Regions from separate parts of the Empedobacter sp. R132-2 genome, predicted to be linked through region 2. Evidence: riboswitches for the same ligand, from Rfam matches in the RefSeq annotation. Region 2 holds a riboswitch; the other holds the start of a gene.
The links. A riboswitch is a leader RNA that binds a small molecule or an ion and turns the genes downstream of it on or off. The one in region 2 is predicted to bind S-adenosylmethionine.

Region 1: linked by a shared signal. The riboswitch ahead of HXZ69_RS12495 (homoserine dehydrogenase) and the one ahead of HXZ69_RS14135 (hypothetical protein) in region 2 are both predicted to bind S-adenosylmethionine.

What each region holds. Positions count from the first base shown of each region.
Region 1 is NZ_JACAGG010000032.1:15,492-33,406, reverse strand. Features, by position in the region: gene HXZ69_RS12560 (T9SS type A sorting domain-containing protein) at 1-367, shown strand, start outside; gene HXZ69_RS12555 (protein-disulfide reductase DsbD family protein) at 439-2,505, opposite strand; gene tilS (tRNA lysidine(34) synthetase TilS) at 2,499-3,806, opposite strand; gene HXZ69_RS12545 (RrF2 family transcriptional regulator) at 3,918-4,325, opposite strand; gene HXZ69_RS12540 (tellurite resistance TerB family protein) at 4,696-5,130, shown strand; gene HXZ69_RS12535 (LysE family transporter) at 5,135-5,773, opposite strand; gene HXZ69_RS12530 (alpha/beta hydrolase) at 5,857-6,588, opposite strand; gene HXZ69_RS12525 (valine--tRNA ligase) at 6,694-9,315, opposite strand; gene HXZ69_RS12520 (hypothetical protein) at 9,394-10,029, opposite strand; gene HXZ69_RS12515 (DUF1573 domain-containing protein) at 10,149-10,514, shown strand; gene HXZ69_RS12510 (metal-dependent transcriptional regulator) at 10,589-11,245, opposite strand; gene HXZ69_RS12505 (TonB-dependent receptor plug domain-containing protein) at 11,352-13,406, shown strand; gene HXZ69_RS12500 (thioredoxin fold domain-containing protein) at 13,406-13,852, shown strand; gene HXZ69_RS12495 (homoserine dehydrogenase) at 13,909-15,090, opposite strand; SAM riboswitch class I at 15,215-15,313, opposite strand; SAM riboswitch class I at 15,759-15,857, shown strand; gene HXZ69_RS12490 (homocysteine S-methyltransferase family protein) at 15,901-16,899, shown strand; gene metH (methionine synthase) at 16,887-17,915, shown strand, end outside.
Region 2 is NZ_JACAGG010000045.1:2,034-15,591, forward strand. Features, by position in the region: gene HXZ69_RS14085 (GNAT family N-acetyltransferase) at 4-528, shown strand; gene HXZ69_RS14090 (ammonium transporter) at 749-2,092, shown strand; gene HXZ69_RS14095 (M3 family metallopeptidase) at 2,149-4,176, opposite strand; gene HXZ69_RS14100 (2-hydroxyacid dehydrogenase) at 4,318-5,244, shown strand; gene HXZ69_RS14105 (helix-turn-helix domain-containing protein) at 5,346-6,239, shown strand; gene HXZ69_RS14110 (beta-ketoacyl-ACP synthase III) at 6,416-7,414, shown strand; gene HXZ69_RS14115 (putative signal transducing protein) at 7,473-7,889, opposite strand; gene HXZ69_RS14120 (dienelactone hydrolase family protein) at 7,970-8,716, shown strand; gene HXZ69_RS14125 (AEC family transporter) at 8,830-9,744, opposite strand; gene HXZ69_RS15340 (VOC family protein) at 10,151-10,303, opposite strand; gene HXZ69_RS14130 (PaaI family thioesterase) at 10,610-11,032, opposite strand; gene HXZ69_RS14135 (hypothetical protein) at 11,081-11,686, opposite strand; SAM-I-IV-variant riboswitch at 11,735-11,829, opposite strand; gene HXZ69_RS14140 (alpha/beta fold hydrolase) at 12,406-13,200, shown strand; gene HXZ69_RS14145 (hypothetical protein) at 13,253-13,534, opposite strand.

The sequences.
Region 1 (17,915 bases), on a different contig from region 2:
AAATACATTTGTAGATTTCCCAGTCAATGCTAAAAAAGTATATGCTGTTGGTTTCGATGGCGCTAAAATACTAGTTTATCCAACTAATTTATCTACTAACGAAAGTATCAAATCTACGGATTTTAATATTGTTCCAAATCCAATCAAAAATGACTCAAACATTAAGATTACACTTAACAATTCAAAAGGACAATACAATTTAAGTGTAATTGACATCAATGGAAAAGTCATCACAAATTCGATTGGAAATATAGATGAATTGAATAAAACTATCAATTCAAAATTCAAATCATTACCAAAAGGTATCTATATTGTTACATTGAAAAATGAAACTTCAAATTACACGAAAAAGATTATTAAAGAATAGTTTAACACGTATAATTCATAAACAAAAAACTCCCGCAAATGCGGGAGTTTTTACTACTATATAAAAGATAATTATTTCGCTTTATACTTCGCGATTCCATCTTGTAACCATTTTAGGTAAACTTCTACATCAAGTTCAGCTTCTAAAGGTTTAGAAAAACGATTCAAATTTTTATCAACCAAAATATAATAAGGTTGAGCATTTGCATTGAAATGTTCAATCTCGAAAGAAGTCCATTTGTTACCAACTGTTTTCAAATTACGATCTAACGCTTTCGAAAATACTTTTTGATCTTCTGGTAATTCTTTTGCTTCGTCAACATATAACGAAACTAAAACAACATCTTCAGCCAAAATTTTCTTCACACGCTCATCGCTCCAAACACGTTCTTCAACTTTACGGCAATTTGCACACGCATGCCCTGTGAAATCTAACAACATTGGTTTTCCAACTTTCGTTGCGTAAGCTGCTGCTTGATCAAAATCTTTGAATGCAGGAATTCCATGAGGTCCAGCAACCATATTTGGATCATCAAATTTAGCTGTTGCTTGTCCACCTCCTACACCTTCGTGGAAACCTCGTGGCGCTTCAGAATAGGTCATTGGAGGTGTTAAACCACTTAATAGTTTTAATGGTCCACCCCATAAACCTGGAATCATGTAAATCGCAAATGATATCGAAACCAATGCAAATAACATTCTCGGAACACCAATTGTTTGCACAGGTGAGTCTAATTCTAATCTAAATTTACCTAAAAGATATAATCCTAAGAAGATAAAAATTGCAATCCAAAATGCTAAGAAAATTTCTCTTGGTAACCAATTCATTTGCCAAACTAAATCTGCGTTTGATAAGAACTTCAAGGCAAAAGCTAATTCAATAAATCCTAAAGAAACTTTGATTGTATTTAACCATCCACCAGATTTTGGCATTGAATTTAACCAACCAGGGAACATCGCAAACAATGTAAATGGAATCGCTAATGCTAAAGAGAAGCCAAACATTCCTACGATTAATGAATAATAGTTTCCTCCTTGCGTCGCTTGAACTAATAACGAACCAATAATTGGTCCTGTACAAGAGAAAGACACTAATGCTAATGTGAATGCCATAAAGAAGATTCCAATTAATCCGCCTTTATCAGCACCTTTATCAGCTGCATTTACCCATTTACTTGGTAATGTCAATTCGAAAGCTCCAAAAAATGAAATAGCAAATACAATGAAAATTGCAAAGAATGCTAAATTCACCCACGGATTTGTTGACATTTCATTTAGGACTGATGGTCCAAAAATAACTGTCGCCAATAAACCTAATGCAACATAAATAACAATGATTGATAATCCATAAATAAAGGCTTTTCCAACTCCTTCTCCTTTCGATTTACTTTGTTTTGTAAACATACTTACTGTCAAAGGAATCATTGGGAAAATACAAGGCATTAATAGCGCTGCTAATCCTCCTAAAAATCCTAAAGAAAAGATTTTCAATAAACCATTATCTTTCTTTTCGTTATCTGCTAATAAAGAATCATCAACTTTTTTGATTGTATCTTGTGTTGCTACAACAACAGCTGTAGAATCTTCTTGAACAGAATCCTGCGTAATTTCATTTACTGCAACAGTATCTTTTGCTTCTGTAGCATCTGCTGGCTTTGCCTCTTCTTTCGTCTCTTCAACTTTTGCGGAAGGCGTTAATTTTATCGTTCCGCTTGTTTCATCTGGTGGCAAACAACGTTCGGCATCACACATTTGAAATTCTATTGTGTACGATACATTTACAGGTTTATCACCCGAAACTTTCACTTTTTGAACAAATTTTACTTGATTTTCGTAATATTTTTCATCTTGTTCAAAAATTTGGCTGTATTTATCTATACGTTTTCCAACTTCGCGCGTACCTCCAATCAATTTTGCATTTGCAGCTGGTTTAAATGATGCACTTGCTGGAATTCCAATTCCTCCATCAGGATGTTTCATTGAATAAAGGTGCCAACCTCTATCAATTTTTCCTGTTACCTCGATTTCAAACTCATTCTGTCCAACCTCCTTCACCGAACTCGACCATTTTGCAGGACTAAATAACTGTGCGTTGACTAAAATTGGAAACAAAAAAAGTATCCAAAGTTTCTTTAACATACTGTAATGTTTAAAAAGTTTTTACTTGTTTCTGTCGTTTTGAAACGTTCATCCAAACGATGATTTACCACCCAAATAATTTGATCTTTTTGGTCACAAAGCAACCAAACCTTCTCTTTTTCTAACTTAGAAAGTTTCAAATCTTTCATAAACTTACTCAACAATTTTTTTTGACCTTTCATTCCAATTGGATAAAAGAAATCTCCCTCTTTCACTTTTCTAAGTTTAAGCGGAAACAAAATTGATGTAAAGTCTACTATTTCAGTAGCGTTTTCGTGTGGATTTATCGATTTCACGAACTTCAAATTTAACGAATTGATTTCAATTAACTCATCAAAAATCGTTAATTCATCTTCATTTTCTTCTTCTATTTTTTGCAACAACAAATTTTCTCGATTTTTAATTAATCGATAAGTTGCTGATTTTATTTCACTTCCCGTTTCTGCATCCAAAAATTTTAAAATTTCTTTGCTCGACGAAAATCCATATTTTTCGAACAAATAATGTAAAAATGTTTCTAATGGTTGAAGTTTTTTTAATGCTGAAATTTCAATTTCAATCGGATTATCTCCTGAGAATAAATCACTTCTAACTTCTCCAACTTTATTTTGTACAATTTGATAATTATCATTGATATGATTTAAACTTGACAAAAAATTCTCATCAAATTGCGGATGAAGCTCTTTTAGAATTGGTGTAATGTGATGACGAATCTTATTTCTAGTATAATCATCCGTCGCATTCGTATAATCTTCTCGCCAATTTATTTCATTTGATTTTGCATATTCCAACAAATCATTTTTTGTAAAATTTAAAAGTGGACGAAAGATTTTTCCATTATCAATTTGCATTCCAACCAAACCTTTCAAACCTGTTCCACGAGAAAGATTAATCAAAAAAGTTTCAATATTATCATCCAAATGATGAGCTGTCACCAAAACATCCAAACAATTTTGTTGTTGAACTTGCTCAAACCACTCATAACGCAAATTTCGGCAAGCCATTTCTACCGAATAATTTCCTACTTTCTGATAAGCCGCAACATCAAAACGAGTCGAATGAAACGGTATATTATATTTTCCACAATATTCTCTCACAAACAATTCATCGCCATTTGCGTCTTCTTCACGCAACTGAAAATTACAATGTGCCACCTGAAAATTTGCAGCTGTTTGACGGAATAAATCTAACAAAACCATACTATCAATCCCTCCACTAATCGCCAATAAATAACGATGCGTAGAAAAAGAACGTTGTTCTAAAAGTTCTTTAAACTCTTGTTGTATAGATCTATTTTTCATGAAATACAAATGTTCGAAATTAGGAAGAATTCTCGAAAAAGAGTTATACTTTTTTTCTTCATTCTTATAAAATTTTACAATAAAAAAGCCTGAAAAACTCAGGCTAAAGATTTATTTTAAACTTTCTAAAGATTTATTTTCAAGAATTTCTAAAGTCGAATCTCTCAATTCAACCATCACCTTATTCAATGTACAAATGCCTTCGTTAGGGCAATCATCACATTTTTCGTAGTAATTTTTACTTACACAAGGTAAAAGCGCGATTGGTCCTTCTAAAACACGAATCAAAGATGCTAAACTAATATCTTTCGCATCACGTGCCAAATAATATCCACCACCTTTTCCTTGTTTCGAATTGACAAAGCCTAACTTTTTTAAATCCAATAAAATAGCCTCCAAGAATTTTTTCGGAATAACTTCTGTTTCAGAAATTTGTCCGATTAAAACTGGTTTGTTACTTTCTTGTCTGGCCAAATGAGCCATTGCTTTTAGTCCGTATTTTGTCTTTTTTGATAACAATTCTATAAGATTTAACTACAAAAATAACGTTGATTGTTGTATAAAACAAATATAAAATTAAATCGTTGAACCGAGATTTAAAAATATTTCATCAAAAAATCAATTACCTTTTGAGTTGTAGAATTATAGGGATAATTGAGAAATTTTGAAGGTGATAAAAACCAATTGACTTTTAAAATCGGTTTCATATGTGAAAAACTCTTTCTAAATATATTTTTCGCTAATAAACAGTAAGATGACGAATATTTGCTTTATTCTTACATTGCTTATCATAAATCTCATCTATTTTCGTTTTAAAATCTGGCACATGAAAAATTTTGAACGTTAATTTAACACTATTTTAAGTATTTTTAATCCCAAAAAGCAACAAATGAAAAATAATCTTACTTTGATTGACAAATTAAATCACATCAAAAATTTATTTATTATTGGTAAAAGTGATGGTAATTTGAATGAAAAAGAGATTCAAATTATCTCTGATATTGCCAAATTTCATGAGCTTTCTGCCAAAGATATAAGTTATATTTTGAACGAGAACACGAAGTTTGATTTTACGTTGCCAAAAACCTTTACTGATCGACTTTCTTTGTTGTACGACGCTGTTTTGTTAATGGTTGTTGATTTGAATATTCATCAAAATGAAAAAGCAATTTGTATTGATTTAGCTAAAAAATTTGAATTTAATCCTCAAATTATTGATGAATTAATCGAAGATATTTTGAGTTATATTTTAGAAGGAAAAGAATGCGATGAAGTGATGGAATATTTGCTTAAATACTCGCATCCAAAGCAAAATTTGAATTAAATTTTTATTGAAAAAGTTGATAAATCGTTAACAAAGAAATCACACTCGTCACTCCTCCTATTACATAGTTGATATTCTTTAAAATAAACGAATCTTCTTCTGATTTTGAATTAAAAAATTTCAGATACAGACCAAAAATAATCATCGAACCAATAACGACTCCTAAAGCAAAAACTGAGCTATTTGGTTGTCCAAAAACATTAACATTATACGAAATCAACGTTGCGCTTAAAAATACATAAAAAGGTATTGGAAAAACATTTATGGCAGATAACAATAACCCATAGATGAATTTATTTTTCTGTTTTACATTACCTTGTTGTTTTAGCTTTTTATTCTTATTTTTTTGATCTTGTTTCTTTGCAAAAAAGAGAAAATAAATCGTAATAATTACAAAAACAGCTAATCCAACTTCCCTAAAAATTTTAGTAACTTCTTCATTAAAATCAATAAATTTTGCCAGAAAAATTGCCAAATAAACCTGAATTGCAATCGTAATCGCTGTTCCAGACATAAAACTATATGCACTTTTAGTTCCTTCTTGTTTCCCAATTTTTACCACCGTCATATTCAACAATCCAGGAATGGATGATCCAATAAAAGCTGTGAAAACTCCGATTAAAAGTAGTTCTAAATACTGCATTAATTCTTTTTAAAAAGGTTTGCAAATTTAGACAAACTTGTTGGAGAAACCTATTGAAGTAATATGAATCATTTAAAAAAATATTACTTAAACATCCATATTAACGCTGATTTTATTGAAGAATTGAAAATTGTGAAATGATTTTGCGAAGGATCATGTAAATAATTCCAATTTGATTTCAAGTTATCTTTTTCGCGTAATTTTTCTACAAATTGATCTGTAAACTTTGAAATTGAAATAGTTTTAGAACTTGAAATCCAAATCTTTTTATTTTCTAATAGATTAAAATCAAATTTTTTACAATAAGAGTCAAACAATTCGTGGTTATTCCACCAAAGCGAAGGATCAATTGCGATATAAGAATCAAAATAATGCGAAAAATAAAACAATATATCCATTACCAATAATCCGCCTAAAGACTCACCAACAATAGTTTTCGAATTATTTGTATAGTAATTTTTCGAAATATAAGGAAGTAATTCTAATACAATAAATTTCTCAAAATATTCTGCATTTCCATATTCTGGAACCCATTTTTTATCTTTTGCAATGTATGTATTTCTTGTAAAATCTAAATTTCGATTAATATTTTCAATTCCTACAATCATCAATGGTTGAATATGATTTGATATAATTAACTCATCAATTAGTTTTGATATTTGCTTAAATTTTTCATTAATTCCGCCATCTAATAAATACAAAACAGGCAAACTTTCATTTATAAAACGCTCTGGTATCCAAACAAAAATATTTCTTTCTTGGTTTAAAAAATCAGAATACAACTTTTTCTTTTTGTAATTTAATTCGCTTGACATTTATACTTTTTTGAGGCTTTATTAAAGTTAATCGAAAAAAATCAATAAAAAAACCACTCCAAAATTTGGAGTGGTTTTTCATATATTTTAAAAATTAAATTAAAATTACAAAGCTTGTAACTGCTCTTCAATTTGAGCAATTTTAGATAATGCATCAGCCTCTTTTTTACGTTCTGCATTAATCACTTGTTCTGGCGCACCAGCAACAAATTTTTCGTTTGATAATTTTTTACGAACCGAGTTTAAGAAACCTTGGTTGTAATCCAACTCTTTTTGTAATTTCTCACGCTCAGCTTCAATATCGATATTATCAGACATCGGAACCATAAATTCTAACGTACCAACACGGAAAGCAAAACCTTTTTCTGGTTTATCACCTGTATTGAAATTAGAAACATTTCCTAATTTAGAGAACACATCTACATAAATTTCATTCGCAGCTTGAGCATCAGCAAAAACTTCTAATGCTTCTTTTGGTGACATTCCTTTTTCTGAACGTAATCCACGAATAGCAGTTGTTGCTTCTTTTGTATTTTCAAAATTCTTGATAATCTCTTCATTGAAAGATGTTACTTCAGGATATTTAGAAATAATTAAGGCTTCGTTTTCTGTTCTTTCAGCAATTAAATGCCAAATTTCTTCTGTTAAGAAAGGCATAAATGGATGTAAAACTTTCAATACATTTTCTAAATAAGAAATTGTTGCTGCATAAGTTTTTGCATCAATTGGCTCACCAAAAGTAGGTTTAATTGCTTCTAAGTACCAAGAACAGAAATCATCCCAAATCAATTTATAAATTGCCATCAATGAATCAGATAAACGATATTGATCGTAATTATGTTCGATATCTGCTAATGCTTGTTGGAATTTATTTTCGAACCATTCAACCGCTTTTGTTTGAGCAGAAGTTTGTTCTAAATCTTCTTTCACTTCCCAACCTTTTATTAGACGGAAAGCATTCCAAATTTTATTCGCAAAATTACGTCCTTGTAGACACAAATCAACATCGAAAGGTAAATCGTTCCCAGCAGGCGCTGTTAGCAACATTCCCATACGCGTAGCATCTGCACCATATTCGTTCATCAATTCGATTGGATCTGGTGAATTCCCTAACGATTTTGACATTTTACGCCCTTGTTTATCACGAACAATTCCTGTGAAATATACATTTTCGAAAGGTAATTCGTTACGATACTCATATCCAGCCACAATCATACGCGCAACCCAAAAGAAAATAATATCTGGACCAGTTACTAAATCTTGTGTTGGATAATAATAATTGATTTCTTCATTTTCTGGCTCATTGATTCCGTTGAAAACAGAAATTGGCCATAACCAAGAAGAAAACCAAGTATCTAACGCATCTTCGTCTTGACGTAAATCTTCGATTGTTAATGTAACATTTCCTGTTTTTTCCTGTGCTAATGGTAAAGCTTCTTCTTTTGTTAGAGCAACAACGAAATCTTCGTTTCCATCACCATAGAAAAATGCAGGAATTTGGTGTCCCCACCATAATTGACGAGAAATGTTCCAATCTGTTACATTTTCCATCCAATTACGATATGTATTTTTAAATTTCGCAGGATGAAATTTAATCGTATCATTCATTACATTTTCTAAAGCTGGTTTAGCTAAATCTGTCATTTTCAAGAACCATTGATTTGAAATTTTAGGCTCAATCACCGCTCCTGTTCTTTCAGATGTACCAACTTTATTATTATAATTTTCTACTTTTTCAAGTAAACCTTTTTCTTCTAATTCTTTCTCGATTTCTTTACGCGCTTTGAAACGATCTAATCCAGCATAATTTAATCCTAAATCATTTAATTTCGCATCATCCGTAAAAATATCAATAAAATCTAAATTATGTTTTTTACCTAATTCGTAATCGTTCACATCGTGTGCAGGCGTAACTTTAAGACATCCTGTACCAAATTCGATGTCAACATATTCGTCTTCGATAATATTTACTTTACGACCAACGATTGGAACAATAACTTGTTTTCCTTTCAACCATTCATATCGCTCGTCATTTGGATTGATACAAACTGCAGAGTCACCAAAAATTGTTTCAGGACGAGTTGTCGCCACAACAATATATTGATCAGTTCCGTCAACTTGATATTTTAAATGATATAATTTTCCATTTTTATCAACATGAATAACTTCTTCGTCAGAAATATTTGTCTTTGCTTCCGGATCCCAATTTACCATACGGTATCCACGGTAAATTAATCCTTTGTTATATAAATCAACAAAAACACGTTGAACAGATTCAGATAAATCTGGATCCATCGTAAATTTCGTACGATCCCAATCGCAAGAAGCTCCTAACTTTTTTAATTGGTCTAAAATAATTCCACCATGTTTATGCGTCCAATCCCAAGCGTGATTTAAAAATTCTTCACGACCGATATCAAATTTAGAAACACCTTCCTCTTTTAACTTCGCAACAACTTTCGCTTCAGTAGCAATTGAAGCATGGTCTGTACCTGGTACCCAACAAGCGTTAAATCCACGCATACGCGCACGACGAATTAAAACGTCCTGAATCGTATTATTTAACATATGTCCCATGTGCAAGACACCTGTTACATTTGGTGGTGGAATGACGATTGTGTAAGCTTTTCTTTCATCTGGAGTAGATTTAAAATACTTCTTCTCCATCCAGTATTCATACCATTTTCCTTCAACTTCCGTTGGCGTATATTTAGATGCGATTTCCATTATTTATATATGACTTAAAATAAATTTGGGCAAATTTACACAATCTGCCCAACATTTCTAAGATATTATATAATTTGTTTATTTATTCAATAAATCAATAAGTTTAATTAAATCTTGTTCTTTTTTTATGCTAAGTTTATTTGTACTTACAATTTGATTTACGTCTTTATCTGTAAAATCTTTAAATTTTTTAGTTGAATTTGGAACATTATACATTTTATCACTATAACCAATCAATAATTTCTCTTGTTTAAAATAATTTCTCTTATTAGAAGCATTTAAACCACCAGCACCAAGACCATCTACTCCATCATTAGATAATTTTCTATAAAGTACAATTTTTCGATCTAAAGGTGATAATACTTGTAAATATCTTGATGTTAATGTACCCCCATCAATATAACTTACATACTTAAGAATTTTACCATCATCGAATCTAATAGTCTGGTTTGATAATTTATTCATTTTATATAAATATCCATCTCTTAAAAACTCTAAATCGTCTAGTAATGCATTATATCTAAAATTCTCCTTTTCTTTGAAACCATCTATACTTGCAGGAAGAAAATTAACATTAAAATATTCATCTTTATTAGTAACTCCTTCTGTATATTTCTGTTGTTTTACTTCTGCAACAATAGTTTGTAGATTATATTCATTAACAGTAGCTGTAGAAGACATTTGTGCATTAGTAAAATTGTAAACTAGAAGCATTATTGTAACAATTATTCTTTTCATATTAATATATATTAATTATTTTAGTACTAAAATACAAAAAAAGGTAGACTTTTTGTATTATTTATTTTAACTTTGGTTACAAATTAATTATCGTCATGAAAAAATTAATGTTTTTAGGTGCTTTTGCTTTAGGCGTTACAAGTTTATTTGCTCAAACACTTAGTTTAGAAAAAGAAGAAATTCAATTTGGAAATATAAAGTTGAATACCGAAGTAACAGCTAAGATGAAAGTAACCAACTCAGGTGATAAACCTTTAATTCTTAAAAGCGTTGTTGGTTCTTGTGGATGTACAGTTCCTGAATATCCTACAACACCTATCGAACCAGGAAAATCTGCGGATATTACCGTTAAATATTCAAGTGGTTCTGTGACTGGAGATTTCAATAAATCTGTAACAATCACATCTAACGATCCAGTTTCTTCTCGAAAAATTTTCAGAATAAAAGGAAAAGCGGAATAATTGTAAAGCAAGTTAAATAACTTGCTTTTTTAAGTTAAATAACTTGCTTTTTTCTTTTTATAAATTAAAAACCATTATCTACCTAATAATCTTGAAGTCACATGATTACTAAATATTTCAATTTCATTTGATTTTAGGAACTTAACCTTCATTGTTCCATCAAAATCTTCAACAGAAATGATTTCAATTTCATCATTCAAATGAATATTTTTTGAATTCAAATACTTCAAAAATTCATCAGAAGAACCAATAACAGCGCATATTTCTACTTTATCACCTTCTTTAAATTCGGCCAATTTTTTGTAATTGATAATTTCTATTTTTCCATTTTTATCTGGAATTGGAGAACCATGCGGATCTAATTTAGGAAAATTCAATAATTCGTCCATTTTATCGAAAAAAATTGGACTTTGAATATGTTCTATTTGCTCAGCAATTTCATGAACTTGTTCCCAACCAAATCCCATTTTATCTACCAAAAACATCTCTGTTAATCGGTGTTTTCTTACAATCAAAGAAGCTTTCAGAATTCCTTTATCAGATAACCGAAGTGGTTTATACGATTCATAAATCACCAATTCTTTTTCAGCTAATTTTTTCATCATACTGTTTACAGTAGGCATTTTTATTTCCAAATGCTTACTCAAATCCTTCACATTCACTTCTCCTTTCCCATTTTCAGAAAGATGAAATAATGCTTTTAGGTAATTTTCTTCGACCAATGAATTCATGGAAACAAATATAGTTGAAAATTAAGTAAAATTTAAAAATTCATTTTTAATAATATTTTTGTTAGATTTGTCTAACTTTTTAATTTGATTATAAATTTTACTTAACATGAAAACAACATTTTATTTATTCATCACCTTAACCTCCATTCTATCAAATGCTCAGGAACAAAAAGATTCTATTTATATGGAAGATTCTTCAGAAAATTTAGATGAGATTGTAATTACAGGAACAATGAAAGCTGTAAGAAAATCTGATAGTCCAGTTCCAATTGAAATCTATACACCAAAGTTTTTTCAAAAAAATCCAACACCTTCATTATTTGACGCTGTACAATTAATAAATGGTGTTCAACCACAACTAAACTGTAATGTTTGTAACACAGGTGATATTCATATTAACGGAATGGAAGGTCCATATACCATGATTTTAATTGACGGAATGCCAATTGTTTCTTCTTTATCTACTGTTTATGGTTTGAGCGGAATTCCGAACTCTTTGGTAGAACGAATAGAAGTTGTAAAAGGACCAGCATCTTCCCTTTATGGAACAGAAGCCATGGGTGGTATAATTAATGTAATTACGAAATCTCCTAAATCTGCTCCAAAATTATCTTTGGATGCTTTTACAACTTCTTGGTTGGAAACCAATCTTGATGGTGGATACAAATACAATTTAGGAGAAAAGGTAAATAGTTTATTTGGTTTTAATTACTTTAAATATGGTAATAAGAAAGATAAAAATAACGACGGTTTTACGGATGTAACGTTACAAGATCGCATCACGTTATTCAATAAATTTGATTTTGAACGTCAAAAAAATAGAACAGCATCAGTTGCTTTACGTTATTTATACGAAGATAGATGGGGAGGTCAAATGAATTGGAAAAGAAAACTACACAGAGGAAGTGACGAAGTTTATGCCGAAAGTATTATGACAAATCGTTTTGAAGCGATAGGAATGTATCAATTACCTATAAAAGAAAAAATAATGACTCAATTTTCTTATAATTTTCATCAACAGAATTCATTTTATGGTCCAGAATCTTATCAAGGAAAACAACAAGTTATTTTTGCTCAAGCTTATTGGGATAAGATAATTGGACAACATAGCTTACTTTTAGGATCTTCATTTAAATATACTTATTATGATGATAACACAAGAGGTACTGGAGAATATGATGAGGATAATAATCTAATCAAGAATAACCCAATGAATACACAGATTCCTGGTATTTTTGTACAAGACGAATGGACATTAAATTCTGAAAACAAATTATTACTTGGTTATCGATTTGATTATGATAAAACACATAAAGGAATACATTCTCCAAGAATTGCATACAAATTTTCACCTTCATCTCATCATACTTTAAGAGCAAGTTTTGGTACGGGATTTCGTGTTGTGAATGTCTTCACAGAAGATCATCGTGCATTAACTGGAGCTAGACAAGTAGTTTTTGAAAATGAATTAAAACCTGAAAAATCATATAATGGAAATATTAATTATGTATTCAAACTACCAACTTCTTTCACCGCTTTAAACTTTGATTTTACAACATTCTATTCTTATTTCACAAACAAAATTATTGCTGATACAGATACTGACGAAACAAAGATTATCTATGACAATTTAGATGGACACGCAATATCTCAAGGAGTTTCTTTAAACATAGATGCAACATTTGACTTTCCTCTAAAAATAATGCTTGGCGCAACCTATATGGATGTATACAAAAAAGAAGATGGAGAAAAAGAAGTTCAATATCATGCACCAAAATGGTCTGGAAATTTCTTAGCAAGTTATACATTCAAAAAAGGTTTTACTGTTGATTTAACCGCCAATTATAATGACAAAATGAAATTACCTCAAGTAGAAAATGATTATCGACCAGAATATTCAAAACCAACTGTTATTGCAAATATTCAATTAAGTAAATCATTTAAGAATAATATTGAAATCTATGGTGGAATCAAAAATATTTTTAATGTTTTACCAAAAGGCGATGTTATTGCTCGTTGGTGGGACCCATTCGGAGAACCTGGAAATGGCGTTACTCCTCCTAAAGGAAGAAACGATGTTATTTTTGAACCAAATGATTACAGCTATACACCTATGCAGGGAACAAGAGGTTTTATAGGTGTTCGATACAATTTACGTTAATGAAAATCTGGTACTTCATATTCATTTTATCATCATTGAATCTCCAAGCACAGATTTCATTAGAAAAATTTAATTCAATTTCTAATGAAAATCCTAAACCAATTCTACTTTATTTTTCGACAAATTGGTGTAGTTACTGTATGATTCAAAAGAAACAATTAAAAAAGGATAAAGAATTACTTCAAATTCTAAATAATGACATTTATTTTATTGAATTTGAAGCAGAAACAAATGAATCTATTATCTTTTTAAACAAAAAATATGAACCTAAATCGAATAAAAAAACTCACCTATTTTTAGAAGAATTCATTGATAAAAATGAACAAATTAGTTATCCATATTGGGTTTTAATCTCAAAAGATTATAAAATTGAAATGACTTATACTGGATTAATTAAAAATAAACCCCTAAAACTTTTATTGGAAAAGTATTTACAAAAACCTTAATTTTTAGATTTACAAAAAAGCCTCAATTAATATTGAGGCTTTTTAATCACAAAAATTTACTCAAACGCAATTATCGAAAGTTTTGGATTTTCAATAGTCTCTTTTTGTTTGAGCTTTTCTATATCAATCACACCAACAATATGATTGTAATTTTTACTCTGATAACGTTCTTCTATTTCATCAAAAATATTTGAAACATCATCTGCTTGATTCTCAAAACCGATATAAATTCGCTTCTTTCCTGTTTGATTAAAAACTCCTTCTTCTTTGTTTTCATATTTTCGAATCGAATATTGATAATCATATTTCAACGCAGAAATATCACTCAAAACAGCCGAAGAAGTTGGGAAACGCCCTGCTCCTTTTCCATATAAAAATTGCTCATCTGAAAGCGAACTTCCAATCAAAACTCCATTATATTCGTTATTCACAAGCGCAATTGTTTTATTTAATTCAACAAAAGTTGGCAAAACTGTTGATGTAATTTCACCCGTTTGATGATTAATTTTAGAATTAGCAATCAACTTTATTGTATAATTTTTTTCTTTTGCGTATTTAAAATCTTCAACTTTCAATGAAGTAATTCCTTTTCGAATAACTTGATCAACATCAATCTTTTTACCGAAAGCATGCAACGTAATAATTGCTAATTTACTCGACGCATCAAAACCTTCTACATCAGCCGTTGGATCAGCTTCTGCAAAACCACTTTCTTGCGCTGCTTTTAAGGCATCTTGATACGACTCATTTTCATTCGCCATTTTCGTCAAAATGTAATTTGTTGTCCCATTTACAATTCCAGATACATAATTCAATAAATCGTTATCAAAATATTCTTCTAGATTTCTAATAATCGGAACTGACCCGCAAACAGAGGCTTCATAAAGAAAAGAAACATTGTTTTGTGCTTGCAAATCCAATAATTCTTTGTGATGATCTGCAATCAATTTTTTATTTGCACTTACCACATGTTTACCTTTATTGAACGCTTTTATAATGATATCATGTGCCGCATCAGCATCCGAAATTAACTCAACAACAACATTTATTTCATCGTCATTTAAAATATCATCCGCATTAGTCGAAAATAATTCAGACGGAGCATTTCTAGATTTAGAATTATCTTTAATTACAATTTTTTTAATTGCAGCATTCAATTGTGGTTTTTCTTCCAATACCTTGTAAATTCCTTCTCCTACAACTCCAAATCCGAACAATCCGATATTTATTTTTTTCATTTATTTGTTTTGTTTTTAATTATTTACCAAAGAAAAGTGAAGAAAAAAAATGGTTCAATCGCATAAAAACAATTGAACCATTTTGAATAAAGAATATTATTGAAGATTGGTTTACAGTAGTTTTTATTCATCTTTCCTATAAGGATGGATTTAGCACCTTGATTCATTAATCAGGTTGCTAAAGTTTCTTTGGGCCATTTCCCTCCACTTTTCTTGATAAAATGTAAATTTTAATGAACTATTTCTGAGGACAAATTTAGGCGAAAGAATTCTATATATCCAAATTAATTTCATTTCTTTAATTTAATATTTTCCGTAATTATAGATAAAAATACACAAATAATGAATTTTATTCTATAAATATTTATAGACAAAAATAATTTTCTAAAAAATACAATTAAAAGAAAAAACAAATCTTAATAATTTTTAATAAAACCCTATTTTTATTAAAAATATTCTAAAAACTACAATTTTCAATAACTAATTAAAATATTATTTCTTTAAAATAGTAATTTTAAAGAAATATTTTCTAAAATAAATTTCAAAAATGACCTATTAGAGATTTTGAACTATTTCAAACAAAAATTATTTCTATGAACCAAGTTTCGAACTCGTTTTTTTCAATCTTGATTTTTTTATTCTCAATACTTTAAATAATTTTGCACATAGCTTTATAAAGAAAGATGGAGGGAATAGGCCCGTTGAAATCTTAGCAACCCAAAGTATAGTTGGGTGCTAAATCCTACTCAAATAGAGAAAGATAAGGACTTACCTCACACTTCTTCCCATAAGGCTTTTAAAATATTTAGAATGAAATTAGACGATATACTAAAAGAGCGTATTGTTATTTTAGATGGTGCAATGGGAACGATGATCCAAAAGCACAATTTACAAGAAGAAGATTATCGTGGAGAACGATTCAAGGATTTTCATACTTCTTTAAAAGGAAATAACGATTTATTGGTTTTAACCCAACCTCAAATCATAAAAGATATTCACCGAGAATATTTGGCTGCTGGTGCAGATTTAATCGAAACAAATACGTTCAATGCCAATATTATTTCTATGGTTGATTATGATATGGTTGATTTGGTTGATGAATTAAATTACGAAGCCGTTCGCTTAGCAAAAGAAGCTTGTGAAGAGTTTTCTACCCCAGATAAACCTCGTTTTGTAGTTGGATCTTTAGGTCCAACCAACAAGACAGCCTCTATTTCGCCACAAGTAAATGACCCTAGTTATCGCGATGTGGATTTTGATTTATTGGCAAATGTATATTATCGTCAAGCAAAAACAATGTTAGAAGCTGGTGCAGATATTTTACTTGTCGAAACTATTTTTGATACTTTAAATGCAAAAGCAGCATTTTATGGAATTCAAGATGCGATAGAAAAAACAGGAATCAACGTTCCTCTAATGGCTTCTGGTACAATAACAGATAAATCTGGACGTACACTTTCTGGACAAACAACAGAAGCTTTCTTGATTTCATTAGAACATATTGATTTAATTTCAGTTGGGTTAAATTGTGCTTTAGGTGCAACAGATTTGATTCCATATTTAGAAGTATTAGCCGAAAAAGCACCATTTTATGTCAGCGCATACCCAAATGCTGGTTTACCAAACGCTTTCGGTGGATACGATGAAACTCCTGAAATGATGCGAGATTTTATCAAACCTTTCTTAGATAAAAAATTGGTTAATATTTTGGGTGGATGTTGTGGAACTACACCAGATCATATCAAATTGATGGCAGATTTAGCAAAAGAATACGAACCTCGAAAAATTAGTGAACAATGTCAGGCGTAAAAATTCAACTTTCTGGATTAGAACCTTTAATTGTACGAGAAAATTCAAACTTTGTAAACGTTGGCGAACGTACAAATGTAACTGGTTCTAAAAAATTCTTGCGATTAATCAAAGAAGAAAAATTTGAAGAAGCACTTCAGGTTGCACGTGACCAAGTGGATGGTGGCGCGCAAATTATCGATATCAATATGGATGAAGGTATGCTTGATGGTGTAGCTTCTATGGTAAAATATTTGCGTTTGATTGCTTCTGAACCTGATATTTCGAAAGTTCCAATTATGATTGATTCTTCGAAATGGGAAATTATTGAAGCTGGTCTAAAAAATGTTCAAGGTAAAGCGATTGTCAACTCAATTTCTTTAAAAGAGGGAGAAGAATTATTTATCGAACATGCGAAGAAAATTAAACGTTACGGTGCTGCAACAGTGGTTATGGCGTTTGATGAGAAAGGTCAAGCGGATAATTATGAACGTCGAATCGAAATCGTAAAACGTTCGTATGATATTTTGGTAAATCAAGTAAATTTCAATCCAAGAGATATCATTTTTGATGTGAATATTTTCCCAGTTGCAACAGGAATGGAAGAACATCGCCGTAATGCCATCGATTTTTTTGATGCAACAAAATGGATCAAAGAAAATCTTCCGCATGCGTTAGTTTCGGGTGGAGTTTCGAATGTTTCATTTTCCTTCCGTGGAAACAATGCGGTTCGTGAAGCGATGCACACGGCGTTTTTATATCACGCCATTAAACACGGAATGGACATGGGAATCGTCAATCCAGAAATGATTGAGATTTACGATGATATTCCAAAAGATTTATTAGAACACGTTGAAGATGTTTTATTGGATCGACGTGACGATGCAACAGAGCGTTTGATTGATTTTGCCGAACATCTAAAAGGTGTTACAAAAGAGAAAAAGAAAGATGATGCTTGGCGCGAATTACCTTTAGAAAAGCGTATTGAAATTTCTTTAGTAAAAGGAATTACAGAATTTATTGACGAAGATACTGCA
Region 2 (13,558 bases):
GATATGGAGACTGGATTAAATATACGTCAAGCTATTTTGAATGATGCAGATAGAATTTGGGAAATTTTGCAACAAGCAGTTGAGAAAAGAAAAGAGGAGGGAAGTAATCAATGGCAAAATGGTTATCCAAATCTAGACGTTGTAAAAAATGATATCTCAAATGGTTTTGGTTATATAATTGAGAATGATAATAATCTAATCATTGGATATGTTGCAATTATTGATGAGATAGAACCTGCTTATACAGCAATTGAAGGAAAATGGCTGAATGATGATCTATATATTGTCATACATCGATTGGCTGTTGCACAAGATGTTAAGATGAAAGGTTTGGGAACTTGGGCAATGACCGAAATCGAGAAGGTTGCAATTTCAAAAAACATACATACTATAAAAGTTGATACCAACTTTGATAATATTGGAATGTTGCGTGTTTTTGAAAAGTTAGGTTATCATTATTGTGGAGAAGTTTATTATGATGGAAGTCCAAGAAAAGCTTTTCAAAAAATTATTCAGGATTTAACATAATTGAAGATTTCAGATAGAATTTAGAAAAACTAAATAATCAAATTGATAAAATGATAAAAAGATTCCAAAAAAGGAATCTTTTTTTATGAATTTACATAGGATAATTATGTTTAAAATGTAAAATTAATATTTTAACCCCTAATTTTTATAGGGTGTAATTGAAAATAAATGATTTTATTTAAAAATAATCTAATTTTGATAGGGTTAAAATTAAAAACTTATGAAAGTCGGATTAAAATGGAAAGTAGCTTTTGCAATTATAACGCTAGTTGCATTCGCTGGATTATTTTGGAAACCAGTTGTAGATATTCCAAATACAGGAGAATTCCTTAGCGAAGAAAATATTGTAAATTCAGATGTCGCCTGGATTTTAGCAGCTGCAGGATTGGTGTTATTGATGACGCCAGGTTTATCATTTTTTTATGGAGGAATGGTGGGGAAACGAAATGTTATTTCTACCATGTTGCAAAGTTTTATTGCCTTAGGTGTGATTTCGATTTTGTGGGTTGTAGTTGGGTTTTCACTGTCTTTTGGTGAATCAATTGGTTTTACAATAAATGGAGAACATTACGGAATTATTGGTAATCCTTTAAGTTACCCATTTTTTAGTCATGTTGGAGCATTTCCACATAAAGACATGGCATCTACAATTCCATTTGTCTTATTTGCATTGTTTCAAATGAAATTTGCAGTCATTACACCAGCGCTTGTAACTGGTTCTTTTGCTGAAAGAGTACGTTTCATTTCATATTTATTGTTTATGATTTTATTTAGCTTAATCATTTACACACCGCTTTGTCATATGGTTTGGCATCCAGAAGGTTTATTGAATAAATATTTTGGAGTAAAAGATTTCGCTGGAGGAACTGTTGTTCATATGAGTGCTGGATTTGCAGCATTGGCAGGTGCTTTGGTGATAGGTAAACGTAAAAACAGAGAACACAAACCTGCAAATATTCCATTTGTTATGCTCGGAACAGGAATGTTATGGTTCGGATGGTTTGGTTTCAATGCTGGTTCAGCTTTGGGAGCAAATGCCACAGCAGCACTAGCTTTCGGAACAACAACAATTGCTTCTGCTTCTGGAATGATGACATGGATACTTTTTGATAGAATTAATGGTCGCAGCGTTACTGCTATGGGAGCGTGTATAGGGGCTGTAGTTGGATTAGTAGCAATCACTCCAGCTTGTGGGTTTGTTACAATTCCTGAAAGTATATTTTTTGGCTTTATAACAGCTATTGTCTCAAATGTAATGGTTCATTGGAAAGTGTTAAAAAGAGTTGACGATACTCTAGATGTTTTTGCATGTCATGGAGTCGGAGGAATCATGGGAATGATTTTGACAGCTATTTTTGCACATGGAGAAAATGCAAGCTTATTACATGGCGGGGTATATGTGTTTGCACATCATATGATTGCTTTGTTGCTCGTTTCGTTATTTACTTTTTTAGGTGCGATTGCTTTATTTTATATTACGGATAAAATGATTCACTTACGCGTGAGTGATAGAGCGGAGTTCGAAGGCTTAGATTTGTCGCAACACGAAGAAAGTTTGCATTAAGTAAACAATAGTATTATAAAAAAATCCGACTACTTTTAAGTAGTCGGATTTTCAGTTTATATTAATCCAGCGCGCTTTAACAAAGCGTCTGCTGTTGGTTTATGACCTCTAAATTCTTCGTACAGTTTCATCGGTTCTACAGTTCCACCAGATGATAAAAGTTTATAGAATTTTTGAGCTTTTTCTGGATTGAAAATTCCAGTTTCTTGGAAAAATGCAAAGGCATCTGCATCCAAAACTTCGGCCCATTTATATGAATAATAACCAGATGAATATCCACCTTGAAAAATATGTGAGAAGGATGTACTCATCATATTTTTATCAATTTCTGGATACAACTCTGTTCGTTTAAAAGTTTCTTTTTCAAATTGTTGTAAATCATTAATTTCAGCCAAATCATTCGCATGATAAGCCATATCCAATAATCCAAAACTCAATTGACGAACAGTTTGATAACCTTCCATAAAACTTGAAGAAGCTTTTACTTTTTCAATTAATTCTTGCGGAATAATTTCTCCTGTTTGATAATGTTTTGCAAATAATTTTAAAGCTTCTGGTTCGTAACAAAAGTTTTCGTAAAATTGAGAGGGTAATTCAACAAAATCCCAATAAACATTTGTTCCAGAAAGACTTTCGTACGTTGTATTTGGTAACATTCCGTGTAGCGCATGTCCAAATTCGTGGAACAATGTTGTCACTTCCTGAAATGTCAATAATGACGGCGTGTCTTTCGTTGGTTTTGTAAAATTACAAACAATCGAAATGTGCGGACGTTTGGTGTTTCCATTCACATTAGAAGCATCTCTATAACTTGTCATCCAAGCACCAGGGCGTTTTCCTGCGCGCGGGAAAAAGTCTGCATACAATAAACTTAAGAACGCACCATTTTTATCTAGAACTTCATAAGTTGTTACTTCATCGTTGTATTTATCAATTTTATGAATTTCTTTAAATGTAATTCCATACAATTTTGTTGCGACATCAAAAGCTCCTTGAATCACATTTTCTAACTGAAAATAAGGTTTCAATTCTTCGTCAGAAAGACTGAATTTTTTCTGTTTTAATTTTTCAGCATAATACGCATGATCCCAACGTTGCAATGTTTCAATCCCATCAGTTTCTTTTGCAAATGCAGTTAATTCCTCAATTTCTTTTTCTGCAAACGGTTTTGCTTTCGTTAATAAATCATTCAAGAAATCTAAAACAGTCGTTGGTGTTTTTGCCATACGTTCTTCCAAAACATAATCAGCATGCGTTTTATAACCTAATATTTTAGCACGTTCGTGACGAAGTTTTACGATATTTTTGACATTTTCTTCGTTGTTAAATTCATTATTTTGATAGGCTTTTACTCCATTTGCTCTAAACAATTTTTCTCTTAATTCACGATTTTCTGCGTATTGCATAAACGGAATATAGCTTGGTGCTTGTAACGTAATCAACCAACCTTCGTGATTTTTTTGTTCAGCATCAGCTTTTGCTTGATCAATAGCATATTGAGGCAAACCTTTTAAATCATTTTCATCTGTGATAATCAATTCGTATGCATTAGTTTCAGCCAAAACATTTTGTCCAAATTGCAAAGAAAGCATAGCCAATTGCTTGTCTATTTCGCGTAATTTATTTTTGTCTTCTTCGTTCAAATTTGCCCCATTTCTTGAAAAACCTTTGTATTTTTTTTCTAATAAATAAGCTTGTTCATCTGTTAAATTCAACGAATCCTTTTGATTATAAACGACTTTAATTCGTTCAAATAAATCTTGATTTAAGCGAACATCATTTCCAAATTCAGATAATAAAGGGGAAACTTCTTGCGCAATTTCTTGAATTTCATCATTCGTTTCAGCAGAATTAAGGTTGAAGAAAATAGAAGAAATACGTCCTAATTTTTCACCCGAAAGTTCCATTGCTTCAATTGTATTTGCAAAATTTGGCGCTTCAGGATTCGCAGTAATTGCATCTATTTCTGCTTTTGCTTCTTCAATTGCTTGGATAAAAGCAGGTTTGTAATCTTCAATTTTGATTTTAGAAAAAGGAGCACTTTCAAAAGGTGTTTCAAATTTTTCTAATAACGGATTTGCCATTTATGGTGTATTTTTTTAGTTAAAATATATTTGTTTGAACTCTTTCAAATTCTAATCCAAATGTAAGAAATCTGACAAATCGTCAAATTTAATGTGTGATTAATTTAGAGTTATTTACATTTGTTTTAAAAGTAAACAATTATGAGTGTAGCCTTAATATTCAATCAAAAACCAACAGAAGAATGGCAAAGAAATTTACAAGAATTGTTGCCAGATACGAAAGTTGAAGTTTATCCAAATATCTCAAATCCAAAAGATGTAGAATTTATTGCAACTTGGAAACCGCACAAAAATTATGTGACTGAATTTCCAAATCTAAAAGTTGTACAATCAGTTGGAGCAGGAATTGACCATTTGTTGCATACCAAAATTCCAGATTCAATAAAGGTAACACGTATTGTTGATCCTGCTTTGAAGCAAGAAATGTTTGAGCATGTTTTGGCTTGTGTTATGACTTCAATGAAAAATCTATTGACGTATTATAAAGATCAAGTTCGTAAAGAGTGGAAGCCTACTACTTATCAAAATATCAAGGAAACAACTATTACTATTTTAGGATTAGGTGAAATCGGAAAGTTAGTAGCAGAGCAATTTGTTGCGTTAGGTTTTCAAGTCAAAGGTTGGTCGAATTCGCCAAAAAATATAAATGGAGTAGAATCTTTTTCTGGAAAAGAAGGCTTGAATGCTGCGATTTCTAAAACTAATTTTATTGTCAATATTTTGCCTTTGACAGATGATACAGAAGGTATTTTGAATAAAGACTTTTTTAAAGAATGTTCAGATCATACAGTTTTGGTGAATGTTGGTCGTGGAGCACATTTGGTCGAAAAGGATTTATTAATTGCAATCGAAGAAAAACAAATAAAAGAGGCTTATTTAGATGTTTTTGTAGAAGAACCTTTACCTGAAAATCACCCTTTTTGGACGAATGAAAATATTTATGTAACACCTCATATTGCGAGTGTTACAAATGCAACAACTGCTCTAAAACAAGTTGCAGATAACTATAACAGAATGAAAAATAACGAAGCTTTATTGAATGAAGTTTCATTAGAAAGAGGTTATTAGATATACCAAAATGACGTAAGATTTTGTTAAAAAGACGCATTTATGTTTTTACTTGTCAAAAAAATCTTTTAACATTGTATTTGAAAAAATAAAAGCTAAAAATGAGTGATTATATTCAACTTTATTCAATTGATAATATTTTAAGAACTTACAAAGAAGAAGCAACTGATCGTCGGTTAGCAATCTTTGACGTAGGTCCTGAGAACAATTATTATTTTGTAAAACGAAAACCTTATAAGTTTACGTCGCTTGGGTTGATTTTAATCACAGCAGGAACATGTGAAATCACGGTGAATTTAGAACCAACATTAATCAAACGTGACGATATTATTGTGGTTCTTCCAGGTCAGTTGTTCGAGATTATAGAGCATTCGGCTGATTTTGCTGTTCAAGCAATCTTCATTGATTCAGATCTGATTATTGAAGCTGGTTTTCACGTGAAATCCAATAATTTAGTAGAATTTTTATCGTCCAAATATCCTAAAATCATTTCTTTAGATAAAAAGATTGTACGTGATATGCGCTACAATCTGAATAAGATTAGTAAATATACCATCAAGAATGAAAATATCTTTGCAAAAGATTTGGTTTTACATCACTTTTCAGTGTTGATGTATGAGATGGGAAATTACTACAACCAAGCTGTAACGGCAAAAAGTACAACGAAAGAAGTCAGAAAGGAGGAATTGGCTAAGCAGTTTTTGTATTTAGTTTCAACTCATTTTCGTCGTCAGCGTAATGTACAATTTTATGCAGATGAAATGTTTATTAGTCGTAAACATTTGACTAAAATTATTGTCGAAGTCTTTAATAAATCACCCAAACAAATCATTGCTGAAGCCATTGTATTAGAGGCAAAAGTCTTGCTAAAGAACCCAAAAAATAGTGTTTCTGATGTTGTGACAGAATTAAATTTTATAGATACCTCAGTTTTTAGTAAATTTTTCAAAAATTATGCCGGTGTTTCTCCAAGAACTTTCATAGCTTCTAATTAATAATTGATGTAAATCAATGTAAATGTGAAAACTTTCTAAAAACGTCTTTCTGACATATTATTACGTTTATTTTGCTAACTAATTTGTTAAAATGGATAGACCTTTGTTGCTCAAATTTTAATTGATGCGTCTTTTAGTAGATAATCGATACATGAAATTTGAATGAAAAGAATTTTATGGTGGTAGATTTTACAAAAAAAATATTTGCACATATTTCAGCAATCGGTGGTTATGTGCCAGAGAATAAACGAACTAATTTCGATTTAGAAAAGATTACAGACACTTCTGATGAATGGATTGTAAAAAGAACGGGAATTAAAGAACGTCGTATTTTAGAGGAAGGTTTAGCGACTTCTGATATGGCGGTTAGTGCAATTCAGAATTTAATTGATACATACAAAAAAGACATCAAAGATGTTGATGCGTTGATTGTTGCGACTTCTACACCAGATATGTTGATGCCTGCTACTGCGAATATTGTGTGCGAAAAGTTAGGAATAGAGAATGTTTGGGCATTTGATATGAATGCAGCTTGTTCTGGATTTTTATACGCGTTGGACATGGGTGCTTCATTGGTTGAAAGCAAACGTTACAAAAATGTTTTGGTCATTGGTGCTGATAAAATTAGTGCGTATGTAGACATCAAAGATCGTTCGACAAATATTTTGTTTGGAGATGGAGCTGGAGTAGTTTGGTTAGAGCCTACAAATGAAGAAGGAATTTTGGATGCTTTGTTACAGAGTAATGGAACTGGAAAAGAATTCTTGAATATAGAAGGAGGTGGTTCTTTGTATCCAGCGAGTTCACAGTTGTTGGTTGATGAGAAGCGTTACATTAGACAAGATGGAAAAATTGTATTCAAAAATGCAATTCAATCAATGAGTGATACGTGTGTCAATGTTTTGAAACGCAATGATTTTTCTGTAGAAGATGTAAATTGGTTGGTTCCGCATCAAGCGAATAAACGAATTATTGACGCTGTTGGTAATGAAATTAATATTGAAGAAGGTAAAACTTTAATCAATATTGAGAATTACGGAAACACAATTGCAGCGACAATTCCGTTATGTATTTGGGAAAATGCATCAAAATTAAAGAAAGGAGATTTATTGATGTTGACAGCCTTTGGAGCAGGTTTCTCTTGGGGAGCAAGCTTATTGCGTTGGACAATTTAATCAATAAAAATCATATATTTTTGTTCATAAAGAACGGCAAGAAATTGTCGTTCTTTTTTTATTGTAAACTATTAAATTCTTCACCACACTTCTTGCATTTGAACACGTTTTTGTAGTAAATTGGGTAAACCCAAAATATGATAGAAGATAATAAAGAAAGTAAACCTTTTCCACCTTTCATTGACTTGTAATTGCTGTAATACTCATTACTTTCACACTTAGGGCAAACAAGAATTTCATCCAAATCATTGGTATAATTTGAAGTATCAATTTCTTCTAAAACTTTCATAGCACGATCAGTATCTTCTTTCTTAATTTTTACTTTCACGCCACCAATGGCATTCGACAAAAACTGATTCATCCCAACCGAATGTTCATCAATAACAAAAGCATCAATTTGTTCACTCTCTAATTTTGAACGTAAAATATGTGCTTCAATAGGGCTTTCAAATGTTTTTAATGTAATAAGTTCCATACTAATTGTGTTAAAAATTCAATTCAATATCCGATATAAAATTAGTTCTTTTTATCTTAATGTTTTAAATTTTTTAGTAGATGAAAAATGTAATTCAATGTTTATTTTTAATTGTATTGATGATGAATACGACACATGCGCAAAACCTAAAACAAGTTGCTTACAAAGATGGCTTACAAAAATTGAATGGTTTAGTAACCGATAATACAACAAAGAAAAGTCCAGGAGTTTTGATTTTACCTGCTTGGAAAGGAGCTGATAACGAAGCAAAACAAGCTGCAATAGATTTAGCAAAAGAAGGTTATATTGCGTTTGTTGCAGATATTTATGGAGAAGGAAGCAATCCGAAAGATAATGCGGAAGCGGCTAAAATAGCAGGAAAATACAAGTCTGATTTTGCAGCTTATCAAAAACGAATTGATTTGGCGTTGAAAGAGTTAATCAAAGCTGGTGCAGATCCAAGCAAAATTGCTGTAATTGGTTATTGTTTTGGAGGAACAGGCGCATTAGAAGCTGCTCGTGCGCAATTACCTATTGTTGGCGTTGTTTCTATTCATGGTGGATTAGCAAAAGATTTGGCTCGAAAAAATATCCCTCTTAAAACAAAAGTTTTAGTAGAACATCCAGCTGATGACGAATCTGTAAAACCTGAAGATATTTCGAATTTGGTACTTGAAATGAACGAAGGAAAAACAGATTGGCAAATGATTACTTACGCAAATTCAAAACATACATTTACCAATCCAGAATCACCAGATTACAATAAAGTAATGGCAGATAGAGCGTGGCAACATACATTATTGTTTTTAAAAGAAGTATTGAAATAAAACCATTAATTCGAGTGAAATTATTTTTAGAATTTTGTATCGAGAATAAGGTTTTAGAAGATAAAATTCATCTTAATTCTCGATACAATTTTAAAAAAAACATAATAAGAAATCTACTGAATAAACAACTGTATCATTTCATACCAAAAAGCAGCTGTAAAAAAGCCTATAATAATACTGATTCCAATAATCAAATTGGTTAGTTTGGTGTTGAGTTTAAATTGTTCCGCAATAATACTCGATGTTACTAATGTAGGCATTGCAGCTTCAAAAATAGAGATTTTAGCCACATCACCTTTTATCCCAATTACGATGGCTAAAAGCATTACAACTGCAGGCGCTATCATTAATTTGTAAACCATAGACATCGAAATTTGTGACCATAATTTTCTCCAACCATTAAACTTTAATTGCAGTCCAACTGAAAATAAAGCCAACGGACCTACAGTTGCAGCTAATTTATCGAAGAATGGTTCGGCAGGAGATAAGTCGATAAATTGAGATAAAATCAATGCACTAATACAACCCAAAAATGGAGGGAAAGTAAATAATCGTTTCAAGATAAATTTAGAATCTATTGCTCCAGATCCATTACTTCCTCCTTTTAATGCAGAAACTATTCCGATGGTTGATAAGCACAAAAACATGGTTTGATCACAAATAATCGCAATACTTAAATATTTTTCTCCATAAAATGCTGAGATCAAAGGGAAACCAATAAAAGAGGTATTGCTATAGCCGCTTGCCAATTCCAATGTTCTTCTCGAACGCTCCGAATAGCCTTTTGCTTTGCTGTAGAATTTCATGTAAAATAAACTTCCAACGGCAATAATGACAGTCGAAAAGATAGGGAATAGCATTTCTTGCGACCATTCTACTTTTGGTAAATACTTAAACGAGACTGCTGGTAAAGCTAAATATAAAATCCATGTATTGATCCCTTTATGTGCATCAGGATGTATAGATTTTGTTGCTTTAAACACCATTCCGGCGATTATGCAGACTGCGATTAATATAAAATTTACCATTTTTTAGATATTTAGAATGCAAAGTTACAATCCCATTTTTTTTTACCCTAAAGATATCACTTTTTATTCAATGCTTATTTTTTATAAAATGGCAAGATTAGATATATTTAATTTATTATTATCTAAAATTACTTTTGAATAATGATTTTCATTTTCCAAAATAGCTGTAAATGGAGCAGGAATTATTGTATCAGTTGTAGGAAACTAAGTTGTTTTAATAAAATAATTTAGTAATAATATTTTCCCTTCATCTGAGCCATTAGTACCAAAAGTATCAAAATCTCCTTTTCAGAATTTAGATGTTGTTTTCTATTATAATATATGATTAGTTGCTTCAATATAAGTTGTAGGTAAACCAATTTCAGAAATTCCAAAAATAGAATGTTGATCAAATTCTGCTTAGTTCTCATAAGCTAAATATATTCTTCATTCGTTTTACAAAAGTTAATCTTGTCCAACCAACTTGTAAACTAAACTGATTATCGGTTTCTTCAATTAACTCAAAAGCTAGAATAGTTGTATAAAATGATTTCGTTTTTTCTAAATCATTTGTAAACAATTGTAATTCTTATATTTTCATTCTGCGATTTTTTATAAAAGTAAACCAACTAAACAGAAGAAAACATCAAGACGAATTGATTTAATTAATTGCGCTATAAGTAAATTATTTCCTTCAATTAGTTATTATTCTTTTCTTTCAAAAAACCTTTTTCTTGACACAAAATTCTTACAGAATTTCACTCGAAATGACGGTTTTTTCATATAAAAAAGGTAGAATTATACTACTGATTTCTATATCAAAATAAACATCTATTTCTATGTCTCTATGTGGTCATTTATTCAAAAGTTGAGACAAATTATATCTTTATTTTATTCTCATCATAGTCACCAAAGAAGTAGCCACATGCGTTTCTTTGTTCGTCGTTTCGTCAACCACAAAAATCTCTGTGCGTATGGTGCTTATCTTTTTTCCGCCTTTTATCACATAGGCTTTTGATAGTAAATAATCACCCAAAGCAGGTCGTAAATAATTCACCTTTAACTCAACTGTTACCACATAACAATCGTCGTCATAGTGAGAAACAGCAGCATAACCAGATGAAACATCAACCAAAGAAGCAATCATAGCACCATTAAACATTCCGTGCTTACGTGTCATCATTTCTTGTTTTGGAATCTTAATCGAAACATAGTCCGTTTCGCATTCGATAAGTGATGCGTTATAAAATTTTAAGGTTTCTGAACGATTAAAACTTACCTCTACTAATTCTCTTTTTTCTGGCGTCATATAAAATTGCTTTCAACAAATATAGAGATTTGTCGAAAGCAATTTCAGTTATGCAGTTACGTTATTCAAGTTTTCTTCTTTGATAATCGTATTTTGATGTGACAAAATTACTTTATCCAAACCGCGGTAATAATTCCCTTTGTCAACAGTAATCAATAAATTATTTTTCGGAATTTTATTGATAATCTTATTGTTCGGGAAATGTTGTTTCGAGTTTTTGAAGGTAATAAATACATCATCTTCAGTTAGATTTTTGACATCATCTTCCGAAATAATATCAATCAATTCATAAGGTAAATAAAGTTGATCGAAGATATAATGAAACGTTTTAAGGCGTTTTCCGTTCAATTCTTTGCTATGTTGCAAAAAGTTTCTCAATCTATGTACAACAGCGTAGAAATTACCTACCAAAGGCGGTTTGGGAATATTACGCTCGAACAAGCAACCATCAATCAAACTAAGCGGAAGTTTGATATTCAATTCATCTGTTTTTACATTGTATAGATGGCGATAATCCAAACCTCTTTTCTTGAATTCTTCAATAATATGATCTTTTAGCGCAGGAACTTTAATAGGCAATTGTTGATTGATAAAATCGACCAATTTTTCATCTGATATAGGAGCTAAATTAAGCTCAGAAATGTTTTGTGACATACAATAAATAGTTAAAATAAAACAATTATTGTATTTCGATAATAGGGGATTTTTCGTTGTTTTTGGATGAACTCCCGTATTGTTTTACCACCGTGGAGACTCCTCTCGGTTGGTATCGTTTTCTACGATTCGAAATACGGTGTAAAACTACATAAAAAATTGAATATGTAGTAATCTTTTCTAATAATTTTATTTTAAAATGATCACTTAGAATTTTATTCTAAATTGGATATTGTTTCGATAATAAAGTTTTGAATAATTGCTTGATTTGTTTTTTTATATTCTACCATATAGATACATCGTAATACTAGTTCATTTATTCATTTTCCAATTTATCTCTATTCATCAACATTGTTAAACCTATCTCTCTATGTGGTTATAAATTTTATGTTCTGAATTAGATGCGACCATGAAACGAGTTTAGGGTGACGACTTCGCTATTAAAAATCAAGATTTTGAAAATTTTACAAATAATTAAGATAAATTTAATTGTTTGCCGAAAATTATTTTATACATTTGAGTAACAAAGTAATTAAAAAATGAAGTTTACGTGCTTATATATGTCGATTCGCAAACAGGTTTGGAATATCCAGACGTGGGAAAGTCATGTATACTAAAAAGAGATTTTATTTTTTAATATATTTTAGGTTTCCCCGTCGAGTTTCGATGGGGATTTTTTTTGAACAAAAACAACAATTACCAATATAAAATTAAAAACAATGCAAAGTTTACAACAATTAACGATCCCAGTTTGGCCCTTAGAGGACAACACAATCTTAAACAATGTTTCGGTAACATTTCAACTTTTTGGACTTCCATTAGGAACAGCTCCAGTCATTTTGATTAACCATTCCTTACACGGAGATTCAGATTGTACCTATCATTGGGATGGGGTCATGGGAAAAAACAAAGCAATTGATCTTAATGAGTATACGGTAATCTGTATAGATATTCCTGGAAATGGCGTTTCCCAAACCATAAAGTACGACTATATACCACGCGATCACATTACAGCACGCGATGTAGCGGTGTTGTTTTGGTTGACGTTATTTGAATTGGAAGTAGACGAGATTTTTGCCATTATTGGTGCAGACTTAGGCGGAGGATTAGCGTGGGAAATGGCATGTTTGTTCCCGAATAAGGTGCTGAATATTATTCCGATAGCAGCAAGTCTTAAAACAACAGATTGGTTAGTAAAAGAGCCAACAGCTAAAAGCGAATACCTGAAATCTATTTTCTATTCGATAGATATATCACGCAATAGAGGCGATATATTGCAAGTTTCGCAATACATCAAATCAAAAATACATGTGATTTATGTAAAGAATGGAAACTTGTTCAACAAAGCAGAATTAAAACGTTATTACGCCAAACTGCAAGAGTTTAACAAACATGTGCAGTTCCACGAAATAGAACAAATAGAAGATAACGAATTACTAAAAGCAAACATCGATAAGGTTGAAAAAATAGTAGATGGTATCCTCGAAAAAGAATATATAAATAACGTTGCATAAAAACTAAAGCTCCTGCAAGGGAGCTTTTTTTTAGTGAATTTTATATAATATATTAAGAAATAGTCTTCTTGTCTAAATTTATAATTTCTTTGTCTAATAATTCTTTAAATAAATCAATAGTATTATCAATATATTTTCTTGGATTACCAGAAGCAGTTATATAAAATTTGTTTAATTTATTAACTATTTCATTATATTTTAAATCATAATTGTCAGAATCATAACTATCAATAAGAGTCTTATACCAATTTATTGAGTTATGGGTTAATTTTCCATATTTTAAAGGAGTTTTATATTTAAAGAAAGATTTGTATAAGTATTTTAAATCTTTCAAATTTTCATGATTTTCTAATAAATA